2 linked regions of the Cupriavidus necator genome follow. The protein of the gene in region 1 interacts with the protein of each later gene in a pairwise test. Links are inferred from orthologs where the notes say so. Each region holds a gene or a part of one and is shown on either strand. Other genes may lie near its edges. The genes, in order: I6H87_RS12180 and purT.

Evidence for each region.
Region 2: the proteins of I6H87_RS12180 (region 1) and purT interact in binary tests that used the Escherichia coli proteins (3 or more experiments, as listed by UniProt). The link is inferred for Cupriavidus necator from one-to-one orthologs.

Annotation. Positions count from the first base shown.
Region 1 is NZ_CP066018.1:2,603,346-2,617,763, forward strand. Bases 7,336-10,307 are described here. They hold I6H87_RS12180 (polyprenyl synthetase family protein), read left to right. Parts: upstream 7,336-8,365; coding sequence 8,366-9,250; downstream 9,251-10,307. Other genes in these bases: I6H87_RS12170 (aromatic ring-hydroxylating oxygenase subunit alpha), read right to left, coding at 7,336-7,680; I6H87_RS12175 (exodeoxyribonuclease VII small subunit), read left to right, coding at 8,061-8,369; dxs (1-deoxy-D-xylulose-5-phosphate synthase), read left to right, coding at 9,276-10,307. In the rest of the region: polA (DNA polymerase I), read left to right, coding at 1-999; I6H87_RS12145 (NAD(P)/FAD-dependent oxidoreductase), read left to right, coding at 1,157-2,482; I6H87_RS12150 (dienelactone hydrolase family protein), read left to right, coding at 2,641-3,519; I6H87_RS12155 (ZIP family metal transporter), read left to right, coding at 3,641-4,531; I6H87_RS12160 (sulfurtransferase), read right to left, coding at 4,534-5,391; I6H87_RS12165 (DMT family transporter), read right to left, coding at 5,441-6,364; more of I6H87_RS12170, read right to left, coding at 6,577-7,335; more of dxs, read left to right, coding at 10,308-11,192; GTP cyclohydrolase FolE2, read left to right, coding at 11,410-12,213; tRNA (adenosine(37)-N6)-threonylcarbamoyltransferase complex transferase subunit TsaD, read right to left, coding at 12,273-13,307; I6H87_RS12200 (BaiN/RdsA family NAD(P)/FAD-dependent oxidoreductase), read left to right, coding at 13,465-14,418.
Region 2 is NZ_CP066018.1:3,502,315-3,516,592, reverse strand. Bases 5,793-8,624 are described here. They hold purT (formate-dependent phosphoribosylglycinamide formyltransferase), read left to right. Parts: upstream 5,793-6,521; coding sequence 6,522-7,727; downstream 7,728-8,624. Other genes in these bases: I6H87_RS16445 (mechanosensitive ion channel family protein), read right to left, coding at 7,742-8,624; I6H87_RS16455 (MFS transporter), read left to right, coding at 5,793-6,259. Also shown: I6H87_RS16480 (IclR family transcriptional regulator), read right to left, coding at 1-715; I6H87_RS16475 (thiolase family protein), read left to right, coding at 932-2,110; I6H87_RS16470 (SDR family NAD(P)-dependent oxidoreductase), read left to right, coding at 2,150-2,914; I6H87_RS16465 (crotonase/enoyl-CoA hydratase family protein), read left to right, coding at 2,958-3,722; I6H87_RS16460 (Bug family tripartite tricarboxylate transporter substrate binding protein), read left to right, coding at 3,841-4,833; more of I6H87_RS16455, read left to right, coding at 5,015-5,792; more of I6H87_RS16445, read right to left, coding at 8,625-9,073; I6H87_RS16440 (hypothetical protein), read left to right, coding at 9,226-9,462; I6H87_RS16435 (LysR family transcriptional regulator), read left to right, coding at 9,636-10,508; I6H87_RS16430 (aldolase), read left to right, coding at 10,708-11,460; I6H87_RS16425 (MFS transporter), read left to right, coding at 11,816-13,123; I6H87_RS16420 (2-hydroxychromene-2-carboxylate isomerase), read left to right, coding at 13,120-13,719; I6H87_RS16410 (DMT family transporter), read right to left, coding at 14,024-14,278. UniProt on the Escherichia coli protein: Involved in the de novo purine biosynthesis. Catalyzes the transfer of formate to 5-phospho-ribosyl-glycinamide (GAR), producing 5-phospho-ribosyl-N-formylglycinamide (FGAR). Formate is provided by PurU via hydrolysis of 10-formyl-tetrahydrofolate.

The sequences.
Region 1 (14,418 bases):
CCGGTGGTGAAGAAGACCGCCAGCGGCGCGCCCTCGACCGACGAAGAGGTGCTGCAGAAGCTGGCCGAGGACTACCCGCTGCCCAAGCTTCTGCTGGACTACCGCGGCCTGGCCAAGCTCAAGTCCACCTATACCGACAAGCTGCCCAAGATGGTCAACCCGCAGACCGGCCGCGTGCACACCAGCTACGGCCAGGCCACCGCGGTGACCGGCCGGCTGGCGTCGACCGAGCCCAACCTGCAGAACATCCCGGTGCGCACCGAGGAGGGCCGCCGCATCCGCGAAGCCTTTATCGCCGAGCCCGGCAGCGTGATCGTGTCGGCCGACTACTCGCAGATCGAGCTGCGCATCATGGCCCATATCTCGGGCGACGAGAACCTGCTGCGCGCCTTTGCCAACGGCGAGGACATCCACCGCGCCACGGCCGGCGAGATCTTCGGCGTGGAGCGCGAGGCCGTCAGCAGCGAGCAGCGCCGCTACGCCAAGGTGATCAACTTCGGCCTGATCTACGGCATGAGCGCGTTCGGCCTGGCCGGCAACCTGGGTATCGAGCGCGAGGCCGCAAAGCACTACATCGACCGTTATTTCATGCGCTACCCGGGCGTGGCCCACTACATGGAAGAGACCCGGCAGACCGCGCGCGAGCAAGGCTATGTCGAGACCGTGTTCGGCCGCCGGCTGTGGCTGCCCGACATCAACGGCGGCAGCGGCCCGCGCCGGCAGGCCGCCGAGCGCGCCGCCATCAACGCGCCGATGCAGGGCACCGCCGCCGACCTGATCAAGCTGTCGATGATCGCGGTGCAGGGCTGGCTGGAGCGCGACGGGCTGCAGACGCGCCAGATCATGCAGGTGCACGATGAACTGGTGCTGGAGGTGCCGGAGCATGAGCTGGAGCTGGTCAAGGTGCGGCTGCCGGAGCTGATGTGCTCGGTGGCGCAGCTGCGCGTGCCGCTGGTGGCCGAAGTGGGCAGCGGCGCCAACTGGGAAGAAGCGCACTGACGAGGCCGCCTGTCAGCCAGCCTGCGCCGCCCATGCGTTGTGGTATCGAATGAAGCGACTGCCGAGTCAGGCTTACCGGCTTGCCAGTTATGCTGCAATGCAGCAGACTGTGGCAAACGCCTCAGGCAAGAATTTACAAAAACGCATCAGGTAGACCATGACAGAAACAAGGACGCCTCGCATCGTTGTCGTCGGTGGGGGAGCAGGGGGGCTGGAACTGGTAACGAAGCTGGGCGACAAGCTCGGCCGCAAGGGGCAGGCGCAGGTGGTGCTGGTGGACCGCCTGCCCACCCACATCTGGAAGCCGCTGCTGCATGAAGTGGCAGCCGGCAGCATGGACCCCAACACGCACCAGCTGGAATACGCGGCGCAGGCGCGCTGGCATCACTTCGAGTTCCAGCTGGGCGAGCTGACCGGCATCGACCGCATCCGCAAGACCATCTCGGTGTCGGCCAGCTTCGACGAGGACGGCGCCGAACTGCTGCCGGCGCGCGAGCTGCCCTATGACACGCTGGTGCTGGCGATCGGCTGCGTCACGCATTTCTTCGGCGTGCCCGGCGCGGCCGAGAATGCCATCGCACTGGACGTCGTGGCGCAGGCCGAGCGCTTCCGCAAGCGCCTGATCGCGGCCTGCGTGCGGGCCCAGAACTGGCGCGGGCGCGTGGGCGCGGACGGCCGGCCGCGCGTTGACGTGGCCATCATTGGCGCGGGCGCCACCGGCGTGGAGCTGTCGGCCGAACTGCGCAACACCGCGCACGTGCTCAGCGCCTACGGCCTGCACCAGCTTGATCCGCGCCGCGATGTGCATATCCACGTGATCGAGGCCGGCCCGCGCATCCTGCCGGCGCTGTCCGAGCGGGTCTCGGTCGAGACCGCCAAGCTGCTGAAGAAGCTCGACGTCGATGTCCTGACCAGCGAGCGCGTGACCGAGGTCACGCCGCAGGCGGTGCTGACCGCCAGCGGCAAGCATATCGATGCCGACCTGACAGTATGGGCGGCGGGCATCACCGCGCCGCCGGTGCTGGCCACACTGGGGCTGCCGGTCAGCCGCCAGGGCCAGATCGTGGTCGGCCCGACGCTGCAGAGCGAGGGCGACCCGGACATCTTCGCCTTCGGCGACTGCGCCAGCTGCCCGTGGGCCGAGAAGCAGACCACGGTGCCGCCGCGCGCACAGGCCGCGCACCAGCAGGCCACCTTCCTCTACAGCGCGCTGCGCGCGCGGCTGGACGGGCGCCCGCTGCCGTCGTTCGCCTTCAAGGATCTCGGCTCGCTGGTGTCGCTGGGGCATTTCAGCGCAGTGGGCAGCCTGATGGGCGGGCTGATCGGCGGCTCGATGTTCATCGAAGGGCTGATGGCGCGCGTCATGTACACGTCGCTGTACCGGATGCATGTGATGGCGTTGCACGGCGCCGTGGGCATGGCGCTGGACACGGTTTCGCACTGGCTGCGCCGCAAGACCAGCCCGCGCGTCAAGCTGCACTGACGCGCGCCGGGCCGGGGCTTCCCGCGCTGCACCATGCCGCGCGGGCCGGTGGCGTGCGGGGGTGGCTGCAAGGCCGCCCCATGTTTTCTCCATGTCTGCTTAAAATCTGCCGCTGGCGCCGCATCCCGGCCCAGCCACCAACGATCCTGGAGACACGCATGCTCAAACCGGAAGTGGATAGCCTCGTCCCCGGCCAGACGTTCGACCGCCGCGGCTTTGTCAAGACGGCGCTGGGTTCCGCCTTTGCGGCGGCCGCGCTGCCGGTGATGGCCCAGCAGGCCATCAAGACCGACTTTGCCGGCCTGAGCGCCGGCGAGGTCACCATCCCCTCGGGCGGCTTCAGCATGCCGGCCTACCGCGCCCAGCCCGAAGGCAAGAAGAACCTGCCGGTGGTGCTGGTGGTCAGCGAGATCTTCGGCGTGCACGAGCATATCGCCGACGTGTGCCGGCGCTTTGCCAAGCTGGGCTACCTGGCGATCGGGCCGGAACTGTTCGCGCGCCAGGGCGATCCGCAGAGCTTCGGCACCATCCAGGAGCTGCAGCGCGAGGTGATTGCCAAGGTGCCTGACGCGCAGGTGATGGGCGACCTGGACGCCGCGGTGGCCTGGGCCGGTGCCAACGGCGGCGACGTGTCGCGCCTGGCCATCACCGGCTTCTGCTGGGGCGGGCGCATGACCTGGCTCTATGCAGCGCACAGCAAGCGCCTGAAGGCCGGCGTGGCCTGGTATGGCCAGCTGGCGCCCGAGCCGACCCCGCTCAAGCCGAAGAATCCCATCGACCTGGTCGGCCAGCTCCATGCCCCGGTACTCGGCCTGTATGGCGGCAAGGACACCGGCATCCCGCAGGAGCAGGTGGAGAGGATGAAGTCCGCGCTGGCGGCGTCGTCCGACCCGGACGCCAAGGCCTCGCGCTTTATCGTCTACCCCGAGTCCGGCCATGCCTTCCATGCCGATTACCGGCCCAGCTACCGTGAAGCCGATGCCAGGGATGGCTGGCAGAAGTGCCTGGACTGGTTCAGGCAGCACGGCGTGTCCTGATCCGGCCGTCCCGGCGCCGCGAGGCGCCTCTCGCCCGACAGCAGGATTGCAAAGTCCCGGCGGATACGTACAATGCGGCCTTTGAGTTATTGCAACATTGTTGCGTTAGCCGCCCGGCGCGATGCGGGCGGAACGGCGGGGCCGCCCGGTACCGCCACCCCGGGAGCCCATCATCCATTCGACGCTTTTGTATATCCTGCTCGCCGCCACGATCTCGGGGGTGGGCAGCATCTTCGGGGCGGCGCTGCTGTCGCTGACGGTGGCGTCCCGCGTGGTCGAGCGCATGGTGAGCTTTTCAGTGGGCGTGCTGCTGGCCACCGCGCTGCTGCATTCGCTGCCCGAGGCGTTCGAGTCCGGCGCCGACCCGCGCGCGCTGTTCGGCACGCTGCTGGCGGGGCTGCTCGGCTTCTTCCTGCTGGAAAAGATCTCGCTGCTGCGTCACTCGCACCACCACGAGGGCGACGGGCACCACCACCACCACGGCCATGACCGCGAGGAAGCGGGGCGCAGCGGCCTGACCATCCTGGTCGGCGACACCTTCCACAATTTTGCCGACGGCATCGTGATCGCGGCGGCCTTCCTGGCCGATCCGCATATCGGCGTGGTCACCGCGCTGGCGATCGCGGCGCACGAGATCCCGCAGGAAGTCGGCGACTTCATCGTGCTGCTCAATGCCGGCTTCTCCAAGGCCCGTGCCTTTGCCTTCAACCTGCTGTCGAGCCTGGCGGCCATCGCCGGCGGCGTGGTCGGGTATTTCCTGCTCGACCAGCTGAGCGGCTGGATTCCGTACGTGCTGGTGATTGCCGCCAGCAGCTTCCTCTATATCGCGGTCAGCGACCTGATGCCCCAGATGCAGCGCAAGCCGCGCTGGCGCGAGTCGGCGATCCAGGTGGTGCTGGTGGCCGCGGGCATCTCGGCGATCGTCTTCATCACCAACGGCGTGCACGAGAGCCACAGCCACGGCGGGCACGGCCATATTGCGCCCGCCGCGCCCATTGCCTCGTCACGCTGACTTCAGGCGGCCCCGGTAGCGACCGGGCGCGCCGGATCGGCGCACCATTCGCTCCATGATCCCGGGTACAGCGCCGCGCCGCCCAGGCCGGCCGCTTCCAGCGCCAGCAGGTTGTGGCAGGCCGTGACACCGGAGCCGCACTGCATCACTGCCTGCGCCGGGGCGCGCGCACCCAGCACTGCGCCGAATTCCGCGCGCAGGGTCTCGGCCGGCTTGAAGCGGCCGTCCGCGCCCAGGTTGTCCTTGAAGAAGCGGTTGACCGCGCCGGGGATATGGCCGCCAACCGGGTCCAGCGTCTCGTTCTCGCCGCGGAAGCGGTCGGGCGCGCGCGCATCCACCACCAGCAGCGAGGCGCGCTCGAGGTTGTCCACCAGCGCGGCGGCGTCGACGGTCGGCGCCAGCGACTTGCGGCGTTGGAACTTGCCGGGCAATTCCGGCTCTTCCGTGGCATCGTGTTCGAGCGGCAGGCCGGCCTTGACCCAGGCGTCCTTGCCGCCGTCGAGCACGGCCACGGCATCGTGGCCGAGCCAGCGCAACAGCCACCACAGCCGCGCGGCGAACATGCCGCCCTGCGCATCGTAGGCCACTACCGGGGTGTCGTCGTCCACGCCCAGCGCCTGCAGGCGCGCCACCAGGTCGTCGGCGTCGGGCAGGGGGTGGCGGCCGTTGCTGCCGGTCTTGGGGCCGGACAGCTCGTTGTCCAGGTGCAGGTAGAAGGCGCCGGGCAGGTGGCCGGTGCGGTAGGCCTCGCGGCCGGCGGCCGGGTCGGCCAGGTCGAAGCTGCAGTCGATCACGACGCAGCCGCCGGGGGTGGCCAGCAGCGATTGCAGCGCGGTGACGGAAATCAGCGGTTTCTGCATGGGAATCCTGTTGCGATCGATGGAAAGGGGTCTAGTTCACCAGGGGATGCTACACCTCGGGATGGACTTCCGCCTCCGGCGACTTGACCGGCGTGGCCGGCGTGGGCTTGGCATCGGTGCCCTGGCGCGCGCGCATCAGCGTGGTGGCGATGCCGCTGGCGATGATCAGCCCCATGCCCAGCCACGACAGCCAGTTCAGCCGGTCGGACCAGATCAGCATGCCCCACACGCTGGAAAAGACGATGCCGGCGTATTGCAGGTTGGCGGTCAGCAGCGTGTTGCCGCGCTTGTAGGCGCGCGTCATCGCGGTCTGGCCCAGCGTGGCCAGGATGCCGATGGCCAGCAGCAGGCCGGCGCCGTACCAGGTATGCGCGCTGACGCCGCCCAGCAGCATCCACACCAGCCCGGCGATCATGCCGACCAGCGAGAAATAGAACACGATGCGGCCCTCGGGCTCGCCCAGCTGGCCGAGCTGGCGCACCTCGACATAGGCCAGCGCCGTGAACATGCCCGAGATCAGTCCGACCAGGCCGCCGGTCAGCTGGTCCTTGCCGACCGAAGGCTGCAGCAGGCAGATCACGCCGGCAAAGGACAGCAGGATCGCCAGCACCAGGCGCCGGTCGGCATTGCCGCCGGTGCCGGCCAGCGCCGCGCCGGCGCCCAGGATCAGCGCGATCCACACCGGCGACATGTAGTTCAGCGTCATCGCGGTGGCCAGCGGCAGCAGCGAGATCGAGGTGAACCACAGCATCAGCGCGGTCACGCCGAACACGCTGCGCTTGATGTGCGACAGCATGTAGGGCGTGCGCACCGGGATCCCGCGCGAGGACAGCAGCACCCACATGATGACCACGCTGATCAGGCCGCGGTAGAAGACGATCTCGCCGGTGGTGTAGAGATCGGATGCCAGCTTGACGCCAACCCCCATCAACGAGAAGGCGAAGGCGGCGAACAGCATCCAGAGCGATTGCATGGCGAGGGGCGCGGTGAAGCGAAACGAAGCGGGAAGGAGAGGCGTCCGGCGCGCGGGCGGGCTTCGTGTCCGGCCTCGCGTCGCGCAAGCGGTGTGGCTGCCGGCACCGGACAATGATTCTAGCAGCGCACTTCGCGTCCCAAAGGAAAACGGACCGCCAGGGGCGGTCCGTTCTTGCGTGCGTTGTGCGGTTATCGCACTAGTCCGCCGGACTAGCCGGCGTAAGCCATGGCGCGGCGATACCACTCATGGAAATGCTGCATGCCGTCTTCCATCGGCGACTGGTACGGCCCGACTTCGCTGGTGCCGCGCTTGAGCAGCGCCAGCCGGCCGGCATCCATGCGTTCGGCGATCTCGTCGTCCTCGATGCAGGTTTCCATGTAGGCGGCGCGCTCGGCCTCGACGAACTCGCGCTCGAACAGCGCGATTTCCTCGGGGTAGTAGAACTCCACCACATTGCGCGTCTTGCGCGGGCCGACCGGGTGCAGCGTCGAGATCACCAGCACGTTGGGGTACCACTCCACCATGATGTTGGGGTAGTAGGTCAGCCAGATCGCGCCGTGCTTGGGCAGCACGCCGTCGTTGAAGCGCAGCACCGCGTCGTGCCATTTCTGGTAGGTCGGGCTGCCGGGGCGCTTCAGGCCGGCATGCAGGCCCACGGTCTGCACGCTGTGCCACTCGCCGAACTCCCACTTGAGGTCGTCGCACGAGACGAAGCTGCCCAGCCCCGGGTGGAACGGCACCACGTGGTAGTCCTCCAGGTAGACCTCGATAAAGGTCTTCCAGTTGTAGTCGCACTCGTGCACCTCGACGTGGTCCAGCATGTAGCCGTCGAAGTTCAGGTCCTGGGCCACGCCCAGCCTGGCCAGGTCGGCGCGCACGTCGCGCTTGCCGTCGAACAGCAGCCCGTTCCAGTTCTGCAGCGGCGAGCGCTTCAGGTGCAGGCAGGGTTGCTTGTCGAAATGCGGCGCGCCGAGCAGCTCGCCCTTCAGGTCGTAGGTCCAGCGGTGCAGGGGGCAGACGATGTTCTGCGCATTGCCGCGGCCGTTGAGCATGATGGCCTGGCGGTGGCGGCAGACGTTGGACATCAGTTCGATGCCGGCGGCGTTGCGTACCAGCATGCGGCCTTCGTCCTCTGCCCTGAGCGTGTGGTAGTCGCCGACTTCCGGAACCATCAGCTCGTGGCCGATATAGCCCGGGCCATTCCTGAACAGCAGTTCGAGTTCTTGTTGATGCAGCGCTTCGTCGAAATAGACGCCGACGGGCAGTTGCGAATCAGCCGGCGCCAGGTTGAGCGCGGTGCTGAGATTGGACATTATCCCCACTCCCAGATGAACAGGTGAAAGCAGTGAACAACCCAACCATCGAAAATTGAATCGATTTGGGAAAGACTTCCGCCAGGTCGGCAAGGTCCGGTAGCCCCCTGGCGGCGAGGGGGAGATTGTACCCGACCCAAAAAGTTAAGGGACTGATTTTTTTGCCTTTTTAGCGAAAAAGTCGACCCGGGTCGTCATCGGGGTGCCGTACCGGGCGCATTCGGAAAGACGACCCGAGCGCACAAGTCACTTCTGTGGTTTGTGCACCCCGATAGGTCCACGCCGACCGTGCGCAAGGATGGGGCAAGCTCCCGCTTTGGCGTAAAATCCGGGCTTCCCCATCCGGGTTTCCCCCGGGGTCCTTGATTCCAGGTCCTGATATGCCAAAAACGACGACCGCTCCGGTCCAGACCGACAACACCGCCGACACCAGCGCATCGGCGCCGCCCGCTTCCTACGAAGCGGCGATGGCCGAGCTGGAAACGCTGGTGGCCAGCATGGAAAGCGGCGAACTGCCGCTGGAGGCATCGCTGGCGGCCTACCGCCGCGGCGCCGAGCTGGTGCGCTACTGCCAGCAGAAGCTGGAGCGGGTCGAGCAGCAGGTCCGCGTGCTGGAAGGTGACGTGCTCAAGCCGCTGGCCGGCGAGGGCAATGGCGCCAACGGTGCACTGGGGGCGGACGAGGCATGAGTGACTTTGCCCAATGGATGCAGGCCCAGGGCGCCCGTACCGAGGCCGCCCTGCAGGCGGCGCTGCCCGCTGCCGAGACCGTGCCGCATACGCTGCACGAAGCCATGCGCTATGCTGCACTGAGCGGCGGCAAGCGCGTGCGGCCGCTGCTGGTGCATGCCGCCGGCGAGGTCAGCGGGGCGGCTCCGGCCGCCTGCGACGCGGCGGCCTGTGCGGTGGAGATGATCCACGCCTATTCGCTGGTGCACGACGACATGCCCTGCATGGACGACGACGACCTGCGCCGCGGCCGGCCCACCGTGCACAAGGCCTATGACGAGGCCACCGCATTGCTGGTTGGCGACGCGCTGCAGACCCAGGCCTTTATCGTGCTGGCCGGTGCCGGGGCGATCGCGCCCGCGGCGCGGCTGCAGCTGGTGGCCGAGCTGGCGCTGGCGTCGGGCTCGACCGGAATGGCCGGCGGCCAGGCGATCGACCTGCAGAACGTGGGCCGCGCCATGACGCGCGAGGCGCTCGAGGCCATGCATCGCATGAAGACCGGCGCGCTGTTGCGCGCCAGTGTGCGCATGGGTGCGCTATGTGGTGAAATCGACGCCGAGGGCCTGGCCGCGCTGGATCGCTATGCGGCGGCAGTGGGATTGGCGTTCCAGGTGGTTGACGATATTCTGGACGTCACTGCCGATACCGCCACGCTGGGCAAGACCGCCGGCAAGGACGCCGCCCATGACAAGCCGACCTATGTGTCGCTGATGGGGCTTGACCCGGCACGCGCACTGGCCGGGACGCTGCGCGCCGACGCACACGAGGCGCTGGCCGGCTTTGGCGAGCGCGCGGACCGCCTGCGGGACCTGGCGGACCTGATCGTGCTGCGCACACACTAAACAGAGAGCCGGCCGAACGGACATCATGACCTACGCACTCCTCAACAAGATTGACGCCCCCGCAGACCTGCGCAAGCTCGACCGGCGTGAGCTCCGGACCCTGGCGGACGAACTGCGCGCCTATGTGCTGGAGTCGGTCTCGCAGACCGGCGGCCACCTGTCGTCCAACTTGGGCACGGTCGAGCTGACCATCGCGCTGCACTACGTCTTCAACACCCCGGACGACCGGCTGGTGTGGGACGTGGGCCACCAGAGCTACCCGCACAAGATCCTGACCGGACGCCGCGAGCGCATGGGCACGCTGCGCCAGTGGGGCGGCATCTCTGGCTTCCCGCGCCGCAGCGAGAGCGAATACGACACCTTCGGCACGGCGCATTCGTCGACCTCGATCTCGGCCGCGCTGGGCATGGCGCTCGGTGCGCGCACGCTGGGCGAGAAGCGCGTCTCGGTGGCGGTGATCGGCGACGGCGCCATGACCGCGGGCATGGCCTTCGAGGCCCTGAACAACGCCGGCGTCTACAAGGACCTGCCGCTGGTGGTGGTGCTCAACGACAACGACATGTCGATCTCGCCGCCGGTGGGCGCGCTCAACCGCCACCTGGCGCGGCTCTTGAGCGGCCAGTTCTACGCGGCCACCAAGAAGGGCATCGAGAAGGTCCTGTCGGTGGCGCCGCCGGTGCTGGAGTTCGCCAAGCGCTTCGAGGAACATGCCAAGGGCATGATGGTGCCGGCCACGCTGTTCGAGGAATTCGGCTTCAACTACATCGGCCCGATCGACGGCCACGACCTGAACTCGCTGGTGCCGACGCTGCAGAATATCCGCGAGCGCGCGCTCGAGGGCGCCGGCCCGCAGTTCCTGCACGTGGTGACCAAGAAGGGCCAGGGCTACAAGCTGGCCGAGGCCGACCCGATCCTCTACCACGGCCCGGGCAAATTCAACCCGGCCGAGGGCATCCGCCCGGCGGCCAAGCCAGCGCGCAAGACCTACACGCAGGTGTTCGGCGACTGGCTGTGCGACATGGCCGCAGCCGACAAGCGCCTGGTCGGCATTACGCCGGCGATGCGCGAGGGCTCGGGCATGGTCGAGTTCGAGCGGCGCTTCCCGGACCGCTACTACGACGTGGGCATCGCCGAGCAGCACGCCGTGACCTTTGCCGGCGGCCTGGCCTGCGAGGGTCTCAAGCCGGTGGTGGCGATCTACTCGACCTTCCTGCAGCGCGGCTACGACCAGCTGATCCACGACGTGGCGCTGCAGAACCTGCCGGTGGTGTTCGCGCTGGACCGTGCCGGCCTGGTCGGCGCCGACGGCGCCACGCACGCGGGTGCCTACGATATCGCCTACCTGCGCTGCATCCCCAACATGATGGTGATGACGCCGTCCGACGAGAACGAGTGCCGTCAGCTGCTGACCACGGCGTTCCACCAGGCGTGCCCGAGCGCCGTGCGCTATCCGCGCGGCTCCGGCCCGGGCGCGGCCATTGCCGCCGAGCTCACCACTGTGCCGGTCGGCAAGGGCGTGATGCGCCGCGAGGGAGGTGCGCGCGCGGGGCATCGCGTGGGCTTCCTGGCGTTCGGCTCGATGGTGCACCCGGCCCTGGGTGCCGCCGAGGCGCTGGATGCCGCGGTCGCCGACATGCGTTTCGTCAAGCCGCTCGACGTGGAGCTGGTCAAGCGCCTGGCCGCGGAGAACGACTACCTGGTGACCGTGGAAGAGGGCAGCGTGATGGGCGGCGCCGGCAGCGCCGTGCTGGAGGCACTGGCCGAGGCCGGCATCGACAAGCCGGTGCTGACGCTGGGCCTGCCCGACCGCTTCGTCGACCACGGCGACCCGGCCTATCTGCTGCAGCAATGCGGCCTGGATGCGGCCGGCATCGAGCGCTCGGTGCGCGAGCGCTTCGGGCTGGACCAGCCCAAGGTCACGGTCGCCTCGCGCGTGGCCTGATCACCTGCTGTCCCGAAGGGGATTCGGCCCTCGCACCACGAGTGCGTCCGAATTCCCTTAAACTCCCCTTTTTTGTGTTCGCAGCTGCGGGCCGGCGTGCCACTTGCCGGATCCCGTGGTTTCACACTCGTTGCGCGGCATGGATGGACTGCGAAATTGCCGCGACCGTAAGGGCTCGTGCCGTCCCCCTTGGGCGCGACCCTGGAGGAAACCGTAGATGAATGACATCAATCCCGCCTTCGTCATGCCCGACGTCCAGTCGAGCCCCGACACCCGCCAGATCCCCATCCAGCGTGTCGGTGTCAAAGGCGTGCGTTACCCCGTGACCCTGAAGACCCCGGCCGGCATCATGCCGAGCGTGGGCACCTTCAATCTCGACGTGCACCTGCCGGCGGACCAGAAGGGCACGCATATGTCGCGCTTCGTCGCGCTGCTGGAAGAAGAGCGCGCACCGCTGGAGCTGTCCAGCTTCCGGCTGATGCTGGACAAGATGCTGGAAAAGCTGGAAGCCGAGGCCGGCCGCATCGAGGTCACCTTCCCGTACTTCATCAGCAAGACCGCGCCTGTGTCGGGCGTGGAGTCGCTGCTGGACTACGAGGTCACGCTGACCGGCGAAGTGCGCGACGGCGCCGCGCGCGTGTTCCTGAAGGCGCTGGTGCCGGTGACCAGCCTGTGCCCGTGCTCGAAGAAGATCTCGCAGTACGGCGCGCACAACCAGCGTTCGCATATCACCATGAACGTGGAACTGGCCGGCGAGCTGCCGGTGGAAGCGCTGGTGCGCATGGCCGAGGAAGAGGCCTCGTGCGAGCTGTGGGGCCTGCTCAAGCGCCCCGACGAGAAGTTCGTCACCGAGCGCGCCTATGAGAACCCCAAGTTCGTCGAGGACCTGGTGCGCGATATCGCCATGCGCCTGAATGCGGATGATCGCATCGTGGCCTATGTGCTGGAGGCGGAGAACTTTGAGTCGATCCACAACCACAGCGCGTATGCGGTGATCGAGCGGGACAAGCGGGTCGACTGACCGCGTTGTCGCTGCAATAGAAATAGCCACCGCATGCGGTGGCTATTTTTTGGTCCGGTTCAGGCCGCCGAAGGCAGGCGGATATCCGCCAGGTCCCAGCGCGGCGTCACGCCGTAGCCATACTCGTGCCGCGCCAGTTCGGGCGCGGCCTGCAGGCGCATGGCGCCGGCAAACGCGATCATCGCGCCGTTGTCGGTGCAGAACGCCAAATCCGGGTAATACACGTCGATCTTGCGCTGCTTGCCCATCTGGTCCAGCCGCTCGCGCAACTGGCGGTTGGCACCCACGCCTCCCGCCACCACCAGCCGCTTGTGGCCGGTCTGCTTGAGCGCTGCCATCGACTTGGCGGCCAGCACGTCGACAATGGCATCGACAAAGGCGCGCGCCAGGTTGGCGCGATCCTGCTCGCAGGTGTTGGCGAGCTTGCGTGTTTGCGTCAGTACCGCGGTCTTCAGTCCGGCGAAGGAGAAATCCAGGTTGCCCGAATGCAGCATCGGCCGCGGCAGCGCAAAGGCGCCGGGGATACCGAATTCGGCCAGCCGCGACACTTCGGGGCCGCCCGGATAGCCCAGGCCCAGCAGCTTGGCGGTCTTGTCGAAGGCTTCGCCGGCGGCGTCGTCCAGGGTTTCGCCCAGCAGCGTGTAGTCGCCGATGCCGCGCACTTCCATCAACTGCGTATGCCCGCCCGACACCAGCAGCGCCACGAACGGGAAGGGCGGCGGCTCGCGCGTCAGCAGCGGCGACAGCAGGTGGCCTTCCAGGTGGTGCACGCCCACCATCGGCACGTTCAGCGCAAAGCCCAGTGCATTGGCCACCGAGGCGCCCACCAGCAGTGCGCCGGCCAGCCCGGGGCCCTGGGTGAAGGCGATGGCGTCGATGTCCTGGCGGGTACGGCCGGCATCGGCCAGCACCTGCTCCAGCAGCGGCAGCACGCGGCGGATATGGTCGCGCGACGCCAGTTCCGGCACCACGCCGCCGTAGTCGCGGTGCATGGCGATCTGCGAGTGCAGCGCGTGCGCGAGCAGGCCGGCGCCGGTGTCATAGAGGGCGAGGCCGGTTTCGTCGCAGGAGGATTCGATGCCGAGGACAAGCATGGGGAGCGCATAGGGCCGCCTCCGGTCAGGGAAACGGCTGTCGAAACAACAGGTTGCAGGAAGCGCGCAGGGTAGCACAGCAGCGCGCGGCGTGCTTTTCGCTACAATCTGCCCTTTCTCTGGCGGTGGCAATACACATGGATGCGCGAGGCGTGCAATGAGCGGGGCAACATCGGCCCGGACGGGCCGGTATGACGTGGCCGTGCTGGGTGCGGGCGCGGCCGGCATGATGTGTGCCGCCGTGGCCGGCCAGAACGGCGCGCGCGTGGTGCTGATCGACCATGCCACCAAGCTTGCCGAGAAGATCCGCATCTCGGGCGGCGGGCGCTGCAATTTCACCAACCTGCAGGCCGGGCCCTCCAACTACCTGTCGTCCAATCCGCACTTCTGCCGCTCGGCGCTGGCGCGCTACACGCCGCAGGATTTCCTTGGCCTGATGCGCCGCTACGGCATCGACTGGCACGAGAAACATCGTGGCCAGCTGTTCTGCAACGACAGCGCCGAAGACGTGATCGCCATGCTGCGCGCCGAATGCGACACCGGCCATGTGCGCTGGCACACCGGCTGCAGCGTGGCCGAGGTCCGGCGCGAGGGCGACGACTTCCTGCTGCTCACCGCTACCGGCATGGTGCGGGCCGGGGCGCTGGTGGTGGCCACCGGCGGCCTGTCGATCCCCAAGATCGGTGCCACCGACTTTGGCTATCGCATCGCCCGGCAGTTCGGGCTGGGCATCGTCGAAACCCGGCCGGCGCTGGTGCCGCTGACCTTCGATGGCAAGGACTGGGTGCCGTTCGCGCCGCTGGCCGGCGTGTCGCTGGAAGTGGATATCGCCACCGGCAACGGCAAGGCGGCCGGAGCCTTCCGCGAAGACCTGCTGTGGACCCATCGCGGCCTGTCCGGACCCGCCGTGCTGCAGATTTCCAGCTACTGGCGTCCCGGCACACCGATCGCCATCGACCTGTTTGATGGCGAGGATGCCGCCGCCTGGCTGCTCGAGCAGAAGACCGGCAGCCGCAAGCACCTGGGCAACCTGCTGGCGCAACGGTTGCCGGCGCGGCTGGCCGATGCCTGGTGCGCGGCCTCGGGCGTGGATGCCGCCATGCCGCTGCAT
Region 2 (14,278 bases), 900 kb from region 1 along the record:
GCACCGAGGCGGCAAAGATCCACGCCTCGCCGTCGCGGCGGGTGCGCATCGGCACGGCAACCGACTCCACCTCGCGGTGCAGGTCGCGGTGGCCGCGGCAGAAGCCGTGGTCTTGCAGGTCGCGGGCGGCATCGGCCAGGCGCTCCTGCAGCCAGTCGGCGCGCTGCGGATCGGCAGCGCGGAGCTGGGCGAGGTACGCCTCGCGCTCGGCCTCGGTCAACAGCATCAGGTAGCCGCGTCCGGAACCCGTGCGCGAGACCGACACGCGCGTGCCGACCTCGGGCCGGAACACATGACTGCCCACGCCCTGGGCGATTTCGACGTAGGTCAGCGCATTGCCGCTGCCGACGATCAGCTCCACCTGCCCGGCGATGTGGTCCGCCAGCTCCTGCATGGCCGGCCGCGCCAGCTGGCGGATCGTCATGCGTGCCAGCGCGGGTGCGGCCAGGTTGATCAGCCCGACCCCGGGCACGTAGCGCGACAAGCGCTCCGAATAGTGCAGCAGGCCCAGTTCGCACAGGGTGTCGAGCAGCCGGAACAGGGTCGGCTTGGCCAGGCCGGTGCGCTCCATCAGTTCGCGGCTGCTGAGCTCCTGCACCGTCGGGGAAAAGCAGTTGAGGATCGAAATGCCCCGCGCCAGCGCGCTGACAAGGCGCGCCTCGCCGTCGGCATCGGCGGGCGGCGGGGTCAGGGAGGCGTGTGGTGCATTCGTCATGTTATTGCCTTGATTCAAGGTTTTTTGATACGTGCGTCTCAAAACCCGGATGTTGCCCTTCGTTTTTTCCAAAGTCAAACCGGGTTATTTGGGTTTACACGACGCTTTTCCGAAGCCAGAATCCCAATTCATCGTATTGGACGATCACATTTCGGTACAGACGTCTCAATATCCCAGCCACGACTCGCAACGTTCAGCCTTTTCAGGAGACACCGCATGCAACAAGCCGTCATCGTCGACGCCATCCGCAGCCCGATGGGCCGCTCCAAGCCAGGCTCGGCCTTTACCGAACTCCATGCCACCGAGTTGCTGGCCCAGGTCATCAAGGGCCTGGTCGAGCGCAACAAGCTGGACCCGGGTTTGGTCGACGACGTCATCACCGGCTGTGTGACCCAGGCGGGCGAGCAGTCCGCCGGCCCGGGCCGGGTGGCGTGGCTGGCGGCAGGCTTTCCTGACCACGTGCCGGCCACCACCATCGACCGCAAGTGCGGCTCCAGCCAGCAGGCGGTGCATTTCGCCGCGCAGGGCATCATGGCCGGCGCCTATGACATCGTCATCGCCTGCGGCATCGAGTCGATGAGCCGTGTGCCGATGGGCTCGGCCCGCATTGGCCAGAACCCGTACGGCCCGTCGATGGAAGCGCGCTATGCGCCGGGTTTGGTGTCACAGGGTGTTGCGGCCGAGCTGGTGGCCGCCAAGTACGAACTGTCGCGCCACGACATGGACAGCTATTCGGCCCGCTCGCACGAGCTGGCCGCCACCGCGCGCGAAAGCGGTGCCTTCCGCCGCGAGATCCTGGGCATCAGCACGCCCAACGGGCTGGTCGAGCAGGATGAAACCATCCGCCCGGGCACCTCGGTGGAGAAGCTGGGCACGCTGCAGGCCTCGTTCCGCAATGACGAACTCAGCGCCCGCTTCCCGCAGATCGGCTGGAACGTGACCGCGGGCAATGCCTCGCAGATCAGTGACGGCGCCTCCGCCATGCTGCTGATGAGCGAATCCATGGCGCAGCGCCTGGGCCTGAAGCCGCGCGCTCGCTTCGTGGCGTTCGACGTGTGCGGCGACGATCCGGTCATGATGCTGACCGCCCCGATCCCCGCCAGCCAGCGCGCGATCAAGAAGAGCGGCCTGAAGCTGGACCAGATCGACCACTACGAGATCAACGAAGCCTTTGCCTGCGTGCCGCTGGCCTGGCAGCGCGCGCTCGGCGCCGACCCGGCACGCCTGAACCCGCGCGGCGGCGCCATTGCGCTGGGCCATCCGCTGGGCGCCTCCGGCGTGCGGCTGATGACCACCATGCTGCATGCACTGGAAGACAGCGGCCAGCGCTATGGCCTGCAGTCGATGTGCGAGGCCGGCGGCATGGCCAACGCCACCATCATCGAGCGCCTGTAAGCGGCGCCTGAACCAGACATCCAGTCAAGGAGACACAGCATGAAACTGACCAATATGTCCGCCGTCGTGACCGGCGGCGCTTCCGGCCTGGGCCTGGCCTGCGTGCGGCGCCTGGTGGAACGCGGCGTCGACGTCGTGATCGCCGACCTGTCGGAAGAGCGCGGCAATGCCGCGGTCGACGAGTTCAGCGGCAAGGTCCGCTTCCTCAAGGCCGACGTGACCGACACCGACCAGATGAACGCCGTCTACGACGCCGCCGAAGCCATTGCCCCGCTGCGCGCGCTGATCCATTGCGCCGGCCTGGGCGGCCCGGTGCGCGTGGTCGAGAAGGACGGCTCGCCGGGTTCGCTGGAAAAGTACGAGTCGATCGTGCGCATCAACCTGATCGGCACCTTCAACGCGCTGCGCCTGGGGGCCGCGCGCATGGCCAAGAACGAACTGATCGACGGCGAGCGCGGCGCGTGCGTGCTGACCGCGTCGGTGGCCGCCTACGAAGGCCAGATCGGCCAGATTCCCTATGCCTCGGCCAAGGCCGGCATCGTCGGCATGACCCTGGTGGCCGCGCGCGACCTGGCACAGCGCGCGATCCGCGTCTGCACCATCGCCCCGGGACTGTTCGACACCCCGCTGCTGGCCAAGCTGCCGGAGAACGTGCGCGCCTCGCTCGGCGCCATGGTGCCGCACCCGCCCCGCCTGGGCGCACCGGATGAATACGCGTCCACCGCGCTGCACATCCTGGAGAACCCCATGCTCAACGGCGAAACCATCCGCCTGGACGGCGCCATCCGCATGGCACCGCGCTGAGCCGCGCGCTGCACCGATACCGACTTCTGACAAGGAATCCCGCATGAGCGACACGCTGCAACTGGAAACCCGCGGCAATACGCTGCTGATCACCATGAACCGGCCCCAGGCGAAAAACGCCATGGACTTCGAGACCGCGACCGCGCTGGCCGCCGCCATCGACCAGCTGGAAAGCCGCGACGACCTGAGCGTGGCCATCCTGACCGGCGCGGGCGGCACCTTCTGCTCGGGCATGGACCTGAAGGGCTTCCTGGAAGGCAAGCGTCCCAGCCTGCCTGGCCGCGGCTTTGGCGGGCTGACCGAGAAGCCGCCGCGCAAGGTGCTGATCGCCGCCGTCGAAGGCTATGCGCTGGCCGGCGGCTTCGAGCTGGCGCTGGCGTGCGACCTGATCGTGTCGTCGAACGCGGCCAGGTTCGGCCTGCCTGAAGTCAAGCGCGGGCTGGTGGCCGGCGCCGGCGGCCTGATGCGCCTGCCGCGCCGCGTGCCGTACCACATCGCCATGGAATACGCGCTGACCGGCAATATGCTGGGCGCCGAACAGGCCCACGCCTATGGCCTGATCAACCGCCTGACCGAACCAGGCCAGGCGCTGGCAGGCGCGCTGGCGCTGGCCGAAGAGATCGGCGCCAACGGCCCGCTGGCGGTTGCGGTCAGCAAGCAGATCGTGGCCGAGTCCGCCGACTGGAGCGCCGAGGAGATGTTCGAGCGCCAGCGCCCGCTGCTGGCGCCGGTGTTCACCTCGGCCGATGCCCGCGAGGGTGCCGCCGCATTCGCCGAGAAGCGCAGGCCGGTGTGGACGGGCAAGTGATGGCCCACGCCAGACCGAGGGCATCGATGTCATCCGCCCTGGGCTAGAGAACGGCCGGCCGCAAGCCGGCCGTTCGCACATGCCAAGCAGCACACAGACCAGAACATGGAGGAGACCCATGAAACACAAGCTGCCAGAATCGCTGTTCAACACGTCCGCGGCCCTGCTGCTGGCGACCGCCGCCGCCACGCTGCCGCTGCCCGCCAGCGCCGCGTCCTGGCCTGAGCGCCCCATCACCATCATCGTGCCCGGCGCGCCGGGCGGCACCACCGACATCCCGACGCGCCTGGTGGCGCAGAAGCTGTCGGCCATCCTGGGCCAGCCGGTGGTGGTCGACAACAAGCCCGGCAGCGGCGGCATCATCGGCACGCAGGCCTTCATGCGCGCGGCGCCGGACGGCTACACGCTGCTGGTCGGCAATACCGGCTCGCACGCAATCAACTACAGCGCCTACAAGCAGTTGTCCTACCAGCCACAGGACTTCATGCCGCTGACGGACCTGATCTCGTTCGCCAACGTGCTGGTGGTCGGCGCGCAGGCGCCGGTGCGCAGCGTGTCCGAGCTGGTGGCGCAGCTCAAGCAGTCCCCGGGGAAGTATTCCTACGCCTCGGCCGGCATCGGGCAGACCACGCACCTGACGGCGGAACTGTTCCGGCTGCGCACTGGCACCGAAGTAATTCACGTGCCATACAAGGGGTCGACACCCGCCACCACCTCGGTGCTGGCGGGCGAAACCACCTTCATGTTCGACAACCTGACGCAGGCGCTGCCGCAGATCCGCGCCGGCAAGCTGCGCGCGCTTGCGGTGACCAGCGCCGAACGCCTGCCGGCACTGCCGGACGTGCCGACGATGGCGCAGGCCGGCGTGAAGGATTTCGTGGTGATGGGCTGGCTGGGCTTCTTTGCGCCGGCCAGGACCCCGCCGGCCATTGCCGCCACGCTGCAGGAAGCGCTGGGCAAGGCCATGCGCGACCCCGAGGTGGTGGCCAGGTTCCGCGACATGGGCGGTATCCCTGGCGGCGAACCGCAGCCGAAGTTCGCCGCGCTGGTCAGCGGCGACATCAAGCGCTGGGGCGAGACCATCCGGGCATCCAAGGTCAGTCTGGACTAGCGAGGTGTGGGGCCGCCTTTGGCAAAGCGGAAGGCGGACCCGCCCAAAGCCAAATTGACACGGTTGAGCCTGGCGCATACGCTCGCCCTACCCTGCGGTATATTCAGCGCACGCTTAAATGTAAAGACATGGAAAGCGCCCCGGGGCTCACAACGATAACGACAAGCGACGAGACCACACCGTGCCTACCCCCACCGCGCCTTCCCGCTACGAAGCCCTGCGCCCGGCCTTGCCGATCCTGATCGGCGCCTCCGTGATGCTCAGCCTGGCCATGGGCCTGCGCCAGAGCCTTGGCATCTTCATGCCGCCGCTGACGCGGGACATCGGCATCTCGGTATCGGATTTCACCATCGCCATCGCGGTACAGAACCTGGCGTGGGGCCTGCTGCAGCCGCTGGCCGGGGCCTGGGCCACGCGGATCGGCTTCCGGCCGCTGATGCTGGCCGGCTCGCTGCTCTATGTGACCGGACTGGTGCTGCTGGCGACCGCGCACAGCATGGTCGGCGTCACGCTGGGCGCGGGCGTGGCCATCGGCGCGTCGATGGCCTGCACCGGCAGCGCCCTGGCGATGGCGGTGGCGGCGCGGCCGGTGTCGGCGGCGCTGCGCAGCACGGTGCTGGGGCTGGTGTCTGGCGCGGGCTCGCTGGGCGCGCTGCTGGCGGCGCCGATCGGGCAGATGGTGACGCAGGCCTACGGCTGGCGCGCCGGGCTGGCAGCGTTCGTGCTGCTGGCGCTGGTGATGCTGCCCGCGGCGTGGTTTGCCGGGCGCGTGGACCGGCTGCCGCTGGTGTCGCCCGCAGGGCGCGGCCAGGACAGCGCGCGTGAAGCGCTGGGCACCGCGCTGCGGCACGCGCCGTTCGTGGTGATGGCGCTGGCGTATTTCGTCTGCGGCATGCAGCTGGTCTTCCTGACCACGCACCTGCCGTCGTATCTGGACGTGTGCGGCATGGACCCGATGCTGAGCGCGCAGGCGCTGGGCGTGATCGGCGGCTTCAACGTGCTGGGCAGCATCTTCTTCGGCTGGGCCGGCGGCCGCTTCAACAAGCTGATGCTGCTGGGCGGCATCTATACGATTCGCTCGCTGGCGCTGACCTGGTACTTCACGTCCGCGCCCACGCCGCAGAGCACGCTGGTGTTCGCCGCGGTAATGGGCTTCCTGTGGCTGGGCGTGGCGCCGCTGGTATCGGGCTGGATCGCCGAGACCTTCGGCCTGCGCTGGCAGGCCATGCTGGGCGGCGTGGCGTTCTTCAGCCACCAGATCGGCAGCTTTTTCGGCGCCTTCGGCGGTGGGCTGGTCTACGACGCGCTGGGTTCCTACACCGTGGCGTGGCAGGTCGGCGTGACGCTGGGGCTGGCCGCGGGTCTGGCGCAAATTGCATTTGCCGTGGCCACGCGGCGGCGCCCGCCGCTGATGGCCACGTCCTGAAACACTGTGCCGGGCCGCCCCGAACGGGGGATGCGGAGCGCGCGCTTAGCACCTAGCATGAACACTGAGCGGTCCGGTCTTGGATCCTCAGGCCTTTTCAAGCCCGCCCCCGCGCGGGTTTTTTTATGGTTCGTCGCTGAATTGGGTGGCACGCGCGCCAGGCGCCCTTCCCTGGCCCATACCAATATGCGCGCTCGCCGGCGCCAAAGACAGTCCCCTAACACGTACAATCTCGGCTTTCCTTCCCGCCCCATCCGCTGCCATGACCACACTCGGAACGCCTCTCTCCCCCTCTGCCACCAAAGTGATGCTGCTCGGCTCCGGCGAGCTGGGCAAGGAAGTGCTGATTGCATTGCAGCGCCTGGGCGTGGAAACCATCGCCGTCGACCGCTATGACAATGCCCCCGGCCAGCAGGTAGCCCACCACGCGCGCACCATCGCCATGAGCGACCCGGACCAGCTCAAGGCGCTGATCGAGGCGGAAAAGCCGCACCTGGTCGTGCCCGAGATCGAGGCCATCGCCACGCCCATGCTGGAAACCCTGGAAGCCGCCGGCACCGTGCGTGTGATCCCCACCGCCCGCGCCGCGCGCCTGACCATGGACCGCGAAGGCATCCGCCGCCTGGCCGCCGAATCGCTCGGCCTGCCCACCAGCCCGTACAAGTTCTGCGATTCGCTGGATGAACTGCAGGCTGCCATCGACGGCGGCATCGGCTACCCGTGCGTGGTCAAGCCGGTGATGAGCAGCTCCGGCAAGGGCCAGAGCAAGATCGACGGCCCCGAGGGCGTCAAGGCGGCCTGGGACTACGCCATGGCCGGCGGCCGCGTCAGCCACGGCCGCGTGATCGTGGAAGGCTTTATCGATTTCGACTACGAGATCACGCTGCTGACCGTGCGCGCCATGGGCGCCAGCGGCCAGGTGGAAACGCAGTTCTGCGCTCCGATCGGCCACGTCCAGGTCAGCGGCGACTACGTCGAAAGCTGGCAGCCGCAGCCGATGCACCCCGCCGCGCTGGAAACCGCCCAGCGCATCGCGCAGGCGGTCACGGCAGACCTGGGCGGCATGGGCCTGTTCGGCGTGGAGCTGTTCGTAAAGGGCGAGCAGGTCTGGTTCAGCGAAGTCAGCCCGCGCCCGCACGACACCGGCATGGTCACCATGGCCACGCAATGGCAGAACGAGTTCGAGCTGCATGCCCGCGCCATCCTGGGCCTGCCGGTCGACACCACGCTGCGCAGCCCCGGCGCCAGCGCCGTGATCTACGGCGGCGTGGATGCCCAGGGGGTGGTCTTCGATGGCGTCGACCAGGCACTGAGCGTGCCGCAGACCGAGGTGCGCCTGTTCGGCAAGCCCGAGAGCTTCGTCAAGCGCCGCATGGGCGTGGCGCTGGCGTACGCCGACGATGTCGACACCGCCCGCACCCGCGCCAAGGAAGCCGCCAGCCGCGTGCGTCCGCGCGCGGTCGGCTGAGCGTCAGGCGCAGCTCAGATCGGATGGCTGCTCGCGGCGGCGCCGTGGGCAGGCGCATGATGGACGGCGGCCTGTGCCGCCGCCACCTGCGCCGCGGCCAGCACCGGCGAGATGCGCACGCCGGTCAGGTCCGCGCCTGAAGGCGCCTGGTACAGGCGCAGGCCCAGCTCGGGCAGGATCGCCAGCAGGTGGTCGAAGACATCGCCCTGGATGCGCTCATAGTCCATCCACGCGGTCAGCGCGGTAAAGCAATAGATCTCCACCGGGATGCCCTGCGAATCGGGCTCCATCATGCGCACGTTCAGCAGCAGATCGTGGTGGATCTCCGGGTGCGCCTTCAGGTAGGCAATGCCATAGGCGCGGAAGGTGCCGACATTGGTCAGCCGGCGCCGGTTGACCGGGTCATTGCCGGCGGCAATCAGCAGGCGGTTGGCCTCGTCGACCTCGGCCTGCTTCTCCTCCAGGTAGTCGTGCAGCAGCCGGAAGCGCATCAGCGCCTGCACTTCCCGGTCCTCCAGGAAGCGCACGCTGCCCGCATCCAGCCGCAACGTGCGCTTGATGCGCCGCGCGCCGGATTCGAACATCTGCCGGTAGTTGCGGTAGCTCTCGGAGAACAGCTTGTAGGTCGGCACCGTGGTCACGGTGTTGTCCCAGTTCTGCACCTTGACGGTATGCAGCGCGATGTCCCTGACGTAGCCGTCGGCATTGCACTGGGGCATCTCGATCCAGTCGCCGATGCGCAGCATGTCGTTGGAGGTCAGCTGAGTACTGGCCACCAGCGACAGCAGCGTGTCCTTGAACACCAGCAGCAGCACCGCCGACAGCGCGCCCAGGCCAGACAGCATCCACAGCGGCGAGCGGTTGATCAGGATCGACAGCACCAGCACCGAGCACACCAGCCCCAGCCCGAGGCGCCCCACCTGGATATAGCCCTTGATCGAGCGCGTCTGCGCCTGGCGGCTGCTGGCGTATACGTCCTGCCAGGCACTCAGCACGCCGCCAAGCATCAGGAAGAAGCAGATCCACAGGCCGGCATGGGCCAGGCGCTCGATGGCCAGCGCATAGCGGCCCATGTGCGGCACTTCGCCGATGCCGACGGTGATCACCCCGAACCCGACCGCATAGCCGAAGCGCCGATAGGCACGATATCGCGTCAGCGCCTTGCTCCAGGGCGCCTTGCCCCAGACCGTCAGCAAGCGATGGGCGATGCGCGACATCACGTGGCCGAACAGCCACTGCGCGACCACGGCGATCAGCACCAGCACCAGCAGGTACGAGGCAATCTGGGCCCACGGATGGGCTGGAATACGTTGCTGGAACAACTCCAGCAGGGCATCGAAACTCATAGGGGGGCGTCTGCAGCCGGGTGAATCGACCTGATAGTGTACAAAACGCGCCTGACACCCTGCTCGTTCCGCCTCTACCGGCACCGCGATCGCCCGGCACCCGGCGTGTCTCGCGGCCCCCCCGTCAGCTTGCTCGGCTCGACGCAGTAGGCATGCATGCGCTGCTGCACGGCCGCAAGGCAGAGGCGTTCGCGCGCATGCCCTTGAAGCTGGCGATGGGCGAGCCGGGCCCGACCACTACCATCGGCGCAATGCCGAAGATGCCGACTGGCACGAAGTCCTTGATCGGATCGAACGGCAAGGAATGGAACATGCCGGGATACATCGCCGTCGTCGACTATCAAACCGGGCATAGTACCAATACACATATGGTGCGGAACTTGCGTTAATGCCGGATGCCTGTTGAGCGATGGATCCAGCAAGATCTCCACAGCGGGATCCATTGACGCCCAAAGTCTAGTGGATGGCGGGCTCCGACCGGGAAAGCGCTGAAGCCACGTCGGTTCGAAATGGCGGAACGGTTGAACGTCATAACTAGCCGAAGAGGGACACCCCCAAAATTATGAAGGCTTTAGATGCTCAGATAAGGCTATTCCTGGCGATAGCGCAGGCCCGCTCCATTTCAGGCGCTGCAATGACGCTTGGTCTAACCCAATCCGGCTTAAGCCGTCAGCTGGCCCACCTCGAGGCAGCAGTAGGTCAAAAATTGTGCGAACGCCACGGGCGCGGGGTCGCCCTTACTGACGCAGGCCACAAACTGCAGGCTGCCGCCCAGACCGCATATGACGTTATCGACAATACGATTCTCCTGTTGTGCGAGGAGCAGGGAGTCAGCCAAGGCAACCTCCGAGTGGCTGTTATTCATACCCTCAGCTACTACTTCATGCCAGATGTTGTCTCCCGATTCATGAGCCAGCGCCCAAATGCCAACGTCTCGCTCATGGGGCGGAGTTCACCGGAAGTTGTAGAGCTGGTGGAGACGGGCAAAGCGGATATAGGCTTTGTTTACGACGTAGCGGTAGCCTCGGATGCCGTGGAAATCGTGCCGCTATTCGACGATGTCATGACGTTGATCGTCAGCCAAAATTCGCCCTTGGCCGCACTCGAAGGGGTCGACCTAGAGGCGCAAAGAGTACCGCTTGTCGCTTTTCCTGAGCACTATGCGCTAAGACGAATGCTGCACAGGAAGAGATTGGACACAAATGTCGTGGCGGAAGTGGACACGGTCGATGCGATGCTCAGGCTCGTCGCATCAACCGGCGGTCAGTGCGTTTTGCCAGACCGAGTACCGACGCAACTGCTCGAGAACTATGGGCTGTCACGAGTGCGCATAATAAACCCTCGTCTCAGTCGGCGCGTTGTCGCCATTACCAAGCGAGAAAGAGCTCAAACAGCGCTGATAAAACACATGCTGAAGATCGCTCAAACAGTCTGAGGTAGTACGCCCAGTCATAGGAAGTATGAGCGCTCCGCGCTATCTCAGCCCCTTCTGACTTCCCATAATCCAGTCGTACCGACATCCCACCGGCCAAGTCGGGATGGCGCCAAAGTGTGCTCCCCACGGGGGGCAGCAGAGGCGTTCTGGAGTCGTCGGGCCCAGTCTACGCCCGGCAACCAATACGACTGGAAACAAAATGGAACTTCGCTCTAAGGAATACTTCGACGAACGCGCAACGCAGGAGATGCGTGCCCATCTCAAGCCTCGCAAGCGCACGCTGCAGCAAACGCTGGCCTATGCTTGCCGCATCCTGGCCATGACCGGGCAGGAAGCTGGCTTGGCTGGCCAGATCAGTGCACGCTCGGAGCGCCCAGGCGCCTACTGGACCCTGCGCTTCGGTCTGGGTTTTGACGAAGCCACCGAAGCCGACTTTATAGAAGTCGACCAAGACCTGAATACCCTCAGCGGCACTGGGATGGCTAATCCGGCAACGCGGTTCCATCTGTGGGTTTATGCCGATCGCCCCAACACCCATAGCATCATTCATACGCATTCTCCGTATGTGTCGGCACTTGCCGCGGCCAAGCAACCGCTAATCGTCTCGCAAATGGACATGACGCCGTTTCACAACGATTGCGCGTTCCTTGCGGAATGGCCTGGCGTTCCCATCGCTGACCAGGAGGGCGTGATCATATCCGGCGCTCTGGGCAGCAACCGCTCGATCCTGCTGGCCAGCCACGGTCAGTTGAGCACCGGCTGTAGCGTGCAAGAAGCGACCTATCTTTCTGTCTACATGGAGCGCGCTGCCCGCATGCAGGTGCGCGCCCGTACCTTCGGGCCGCTTACCTCGCTACCCGACGATCTCGCCCGTGAAGCTCACGACTACCTGCTCAAGCCTTCGATCGTCAACGGTACTTTTGATTACTGGTGCCGTCAGACGGAGCGTTGAGTCGCACCACCTTCAGCCTTCGGTCCCAAAAGACGAGCCGACGACCTCCAGCATGATTTTGCCCCGTTAGCAAAGGTGGCAAGTGTTCCCATGGCCATCTTGGCCCGACTGGCACTACCAGCCAACCCGATTTTTTTCGGTAGCGAGCGGCTGGTCCTTCGGAAGGGGGACAGGGTCATACCGAGATTGGCACGCACAGATGCCGCTAGTCACCACCGGAGACGCAATGAATAACCCCGTAAGGCAAACATCGACCACCACCGGCGCAGTACATATCCCCCCAGCAAAGAAGCGTGCATTTGAGTGACCACGCTCGAGCACATCGCCCCCATCAAGCAAGTCACAGAGGCATTCTATGTATCCCGCCAATTCACAAGCAGGCATCGCCAGCGCAAATGCCGGGACGGCCAAGCAGCACACCGTCGCAGGCATTGCCAGCATGCTCGGCACGACTATCGAGTGGTACGACTTCTTCATTTACGGAACTGCCGCCGCGTTAATTTTCAACAAGATCTTCTTTCCCAGCTTCGATCCGATCAGTGGGACCCTCGCCGCGTTCGCGACCTACTCCGTCGGCTTCTTCGCCCGGCCCCTTGGAGGCATTGTCTTCGGCCACTTTGGTGACAAGGTTGGGCGAAAATCCATGCTGCTGATCACGTTGATGATGATGGGTATCCCGACCATCATCATCGGCCTCATTCCGACCTATGAGCAAATTGGTTACTGGGCCGCCGTGATCCTCGTATTGATGCGCCTTCTCCAGGGGCTCGCCGTCGGTGGCGAATGGGGCGGCGCCGTTCTCATGGCCGTGGAACATGCCCCCGAAGGTAAGAAAGGCTTCTTCGGTAGCCTTCCTCAAACCGGCGTCGCTCCTGGCCTTATCCTCTCATCGTTGGCAATGGCAAGCGTTGCGAGACTGCCTGAGGCGGATATGTTGAGTTGGGGCTGGCGCCTTCCGTTCCTGGCCAGTGTGTTGCTTCTGGCTGTCGGATGGTTCATCCGCATCCGCGTCGCCGAGTCCCCTGACTTTGAAAAGGTCAAGCAAAGAGGCCATGAGGTCGAGGTGCCGGTGGTCCATGTCGTCAAACACCACTGGTTGTCGTTGCTCAAGGTATCAGGCGCGCGGATGGCGGAAGTCACGTGGTTCTACACGGTCGCTACCTTTGCCCTGACCTACGGTACGGTAACACTTGGCTTACCCAAGACGATGATGCTGAATGCCGTGATCGCGGGTGCTGCCGTCGCACTGTTCACAATGCCTCTCACTGGCTTGCTCGGGGATAAGATCGGGCATAGGAAGATCTTTGTGGTCGGATCGGTCGGAATTTGCCTCTTCGGGTTCGCGTTTTTTAAGCTTCTTGGCTCGGGAAGCGTCGGCGCGGTATATCTCGCCATGGTGATCGCCATCGGCCTTATCTACGCCATGCTGTACGGCCCCGAAGGTAGCCTATTTTCTGTGCAATTTCCCCCGGAAGTTCGCTACAGTGGTATTTCCCTTGCCGTGCAAGTCTCGGGTGCTATCGGTGGCGGACTGGCCCCGCTGGTGGCGACCTGGCTGCTTAAGCTCGGCCAAGGTAGTCCGCTGTATCTCGCCGGCTACCTCACTGCCCTGGGGTGCTTGTCGATCTTCTGTGTATCTCGCATGAAGGCAACTGAGCAATGACCAAGGCAATTGACTATTACTTTTGGATCAATTCGGACTGGGCCTATCTCGGACACGGCCGTCTTGTGGAACTTGCCAAACGCCAAGGCGCCGCGATCAACTATATGCCTGTGGACCTGCCGTACGTTTACTCGCAGACGGGGGGCATTTTGCTTGGGCAGCGCTCTCAGGAAAGGCAGGCTTACCGGATCACCGAACTCGCCCGTTGGTGCAAGCGGCTAGGGATTCCGGTCAATCCGCAGCCTAGATACATGTGCCCAAACGGTGATCTCGCTTCGTGCATGGTCATTTCTGCGAAGCACGCGGGACTTTGCGAAGGCACCTTGGCCCAAGCGATTCTTCATGCCGAATGGTTGGAGGACCAGGACATCTCCTCACCAGAGACGCTGCAAACCATCGCCCGCTCGCTGGACTTGGATGGCGAGGCGCTTCTCTGCCAAGCCGCATCTCCAGTAATCAAAGCGGAGTACAGACAATACACCGACAACGCTATCTCAGCCGGTGTCTTCGGCTCGCCTGCATACGTCTACCGTGGAGAAGTGTTCTGGGGCCAGGATCGCCTCGATTTCCTTGAGGACACCCTGGCCTGCACCTAAGAATGGGGCGGCTTAAGTGCAAGGCAGACGATTGGCTCCAGGCTGGGTGATCTGCCGCACGAACAGCTTTTCTTAGCGGTCGCGCAACTGGATCATGTCGTTAGGCGGGCCCGCTGCTCTTCGTTGACGCGCCCCATCAGCTGGGGCTTCCAGGCTGGAAAGCCTCTATCGTGAGATCCGCGCCTTGCGCATCTGCGAAGGCGCCACCGAAGTGCAGCAGCTGATCATCGCCCGCGAGGTGCTCAGGCCGGGCGCCAGCCTTGGGGCACAACACGCCTGAGCGCGGCACGGCCAGGGCCGGGGCTCAGGCCGGCAGCAGCTTCAAGCCGCCAATCCCGACGAAGATCAGCCCGATCAACACCAGCCGCATCGGCGCCGCGCTTTCGCCCAGGAACAGGATGCCAACCACCGTCACCCCGATCGCCCCGATCCCGGTCCAGATTGCGTACGCAGTCCCGACCGGCAGGTGCCGCAGCGCCGCGCTGAGCAGGAAGATGCTGGCCAGCGCCGCCCCGATGCCCAGTGCCGTCGGCCCGGGCCGCGTCCAGCCGTCGGTATG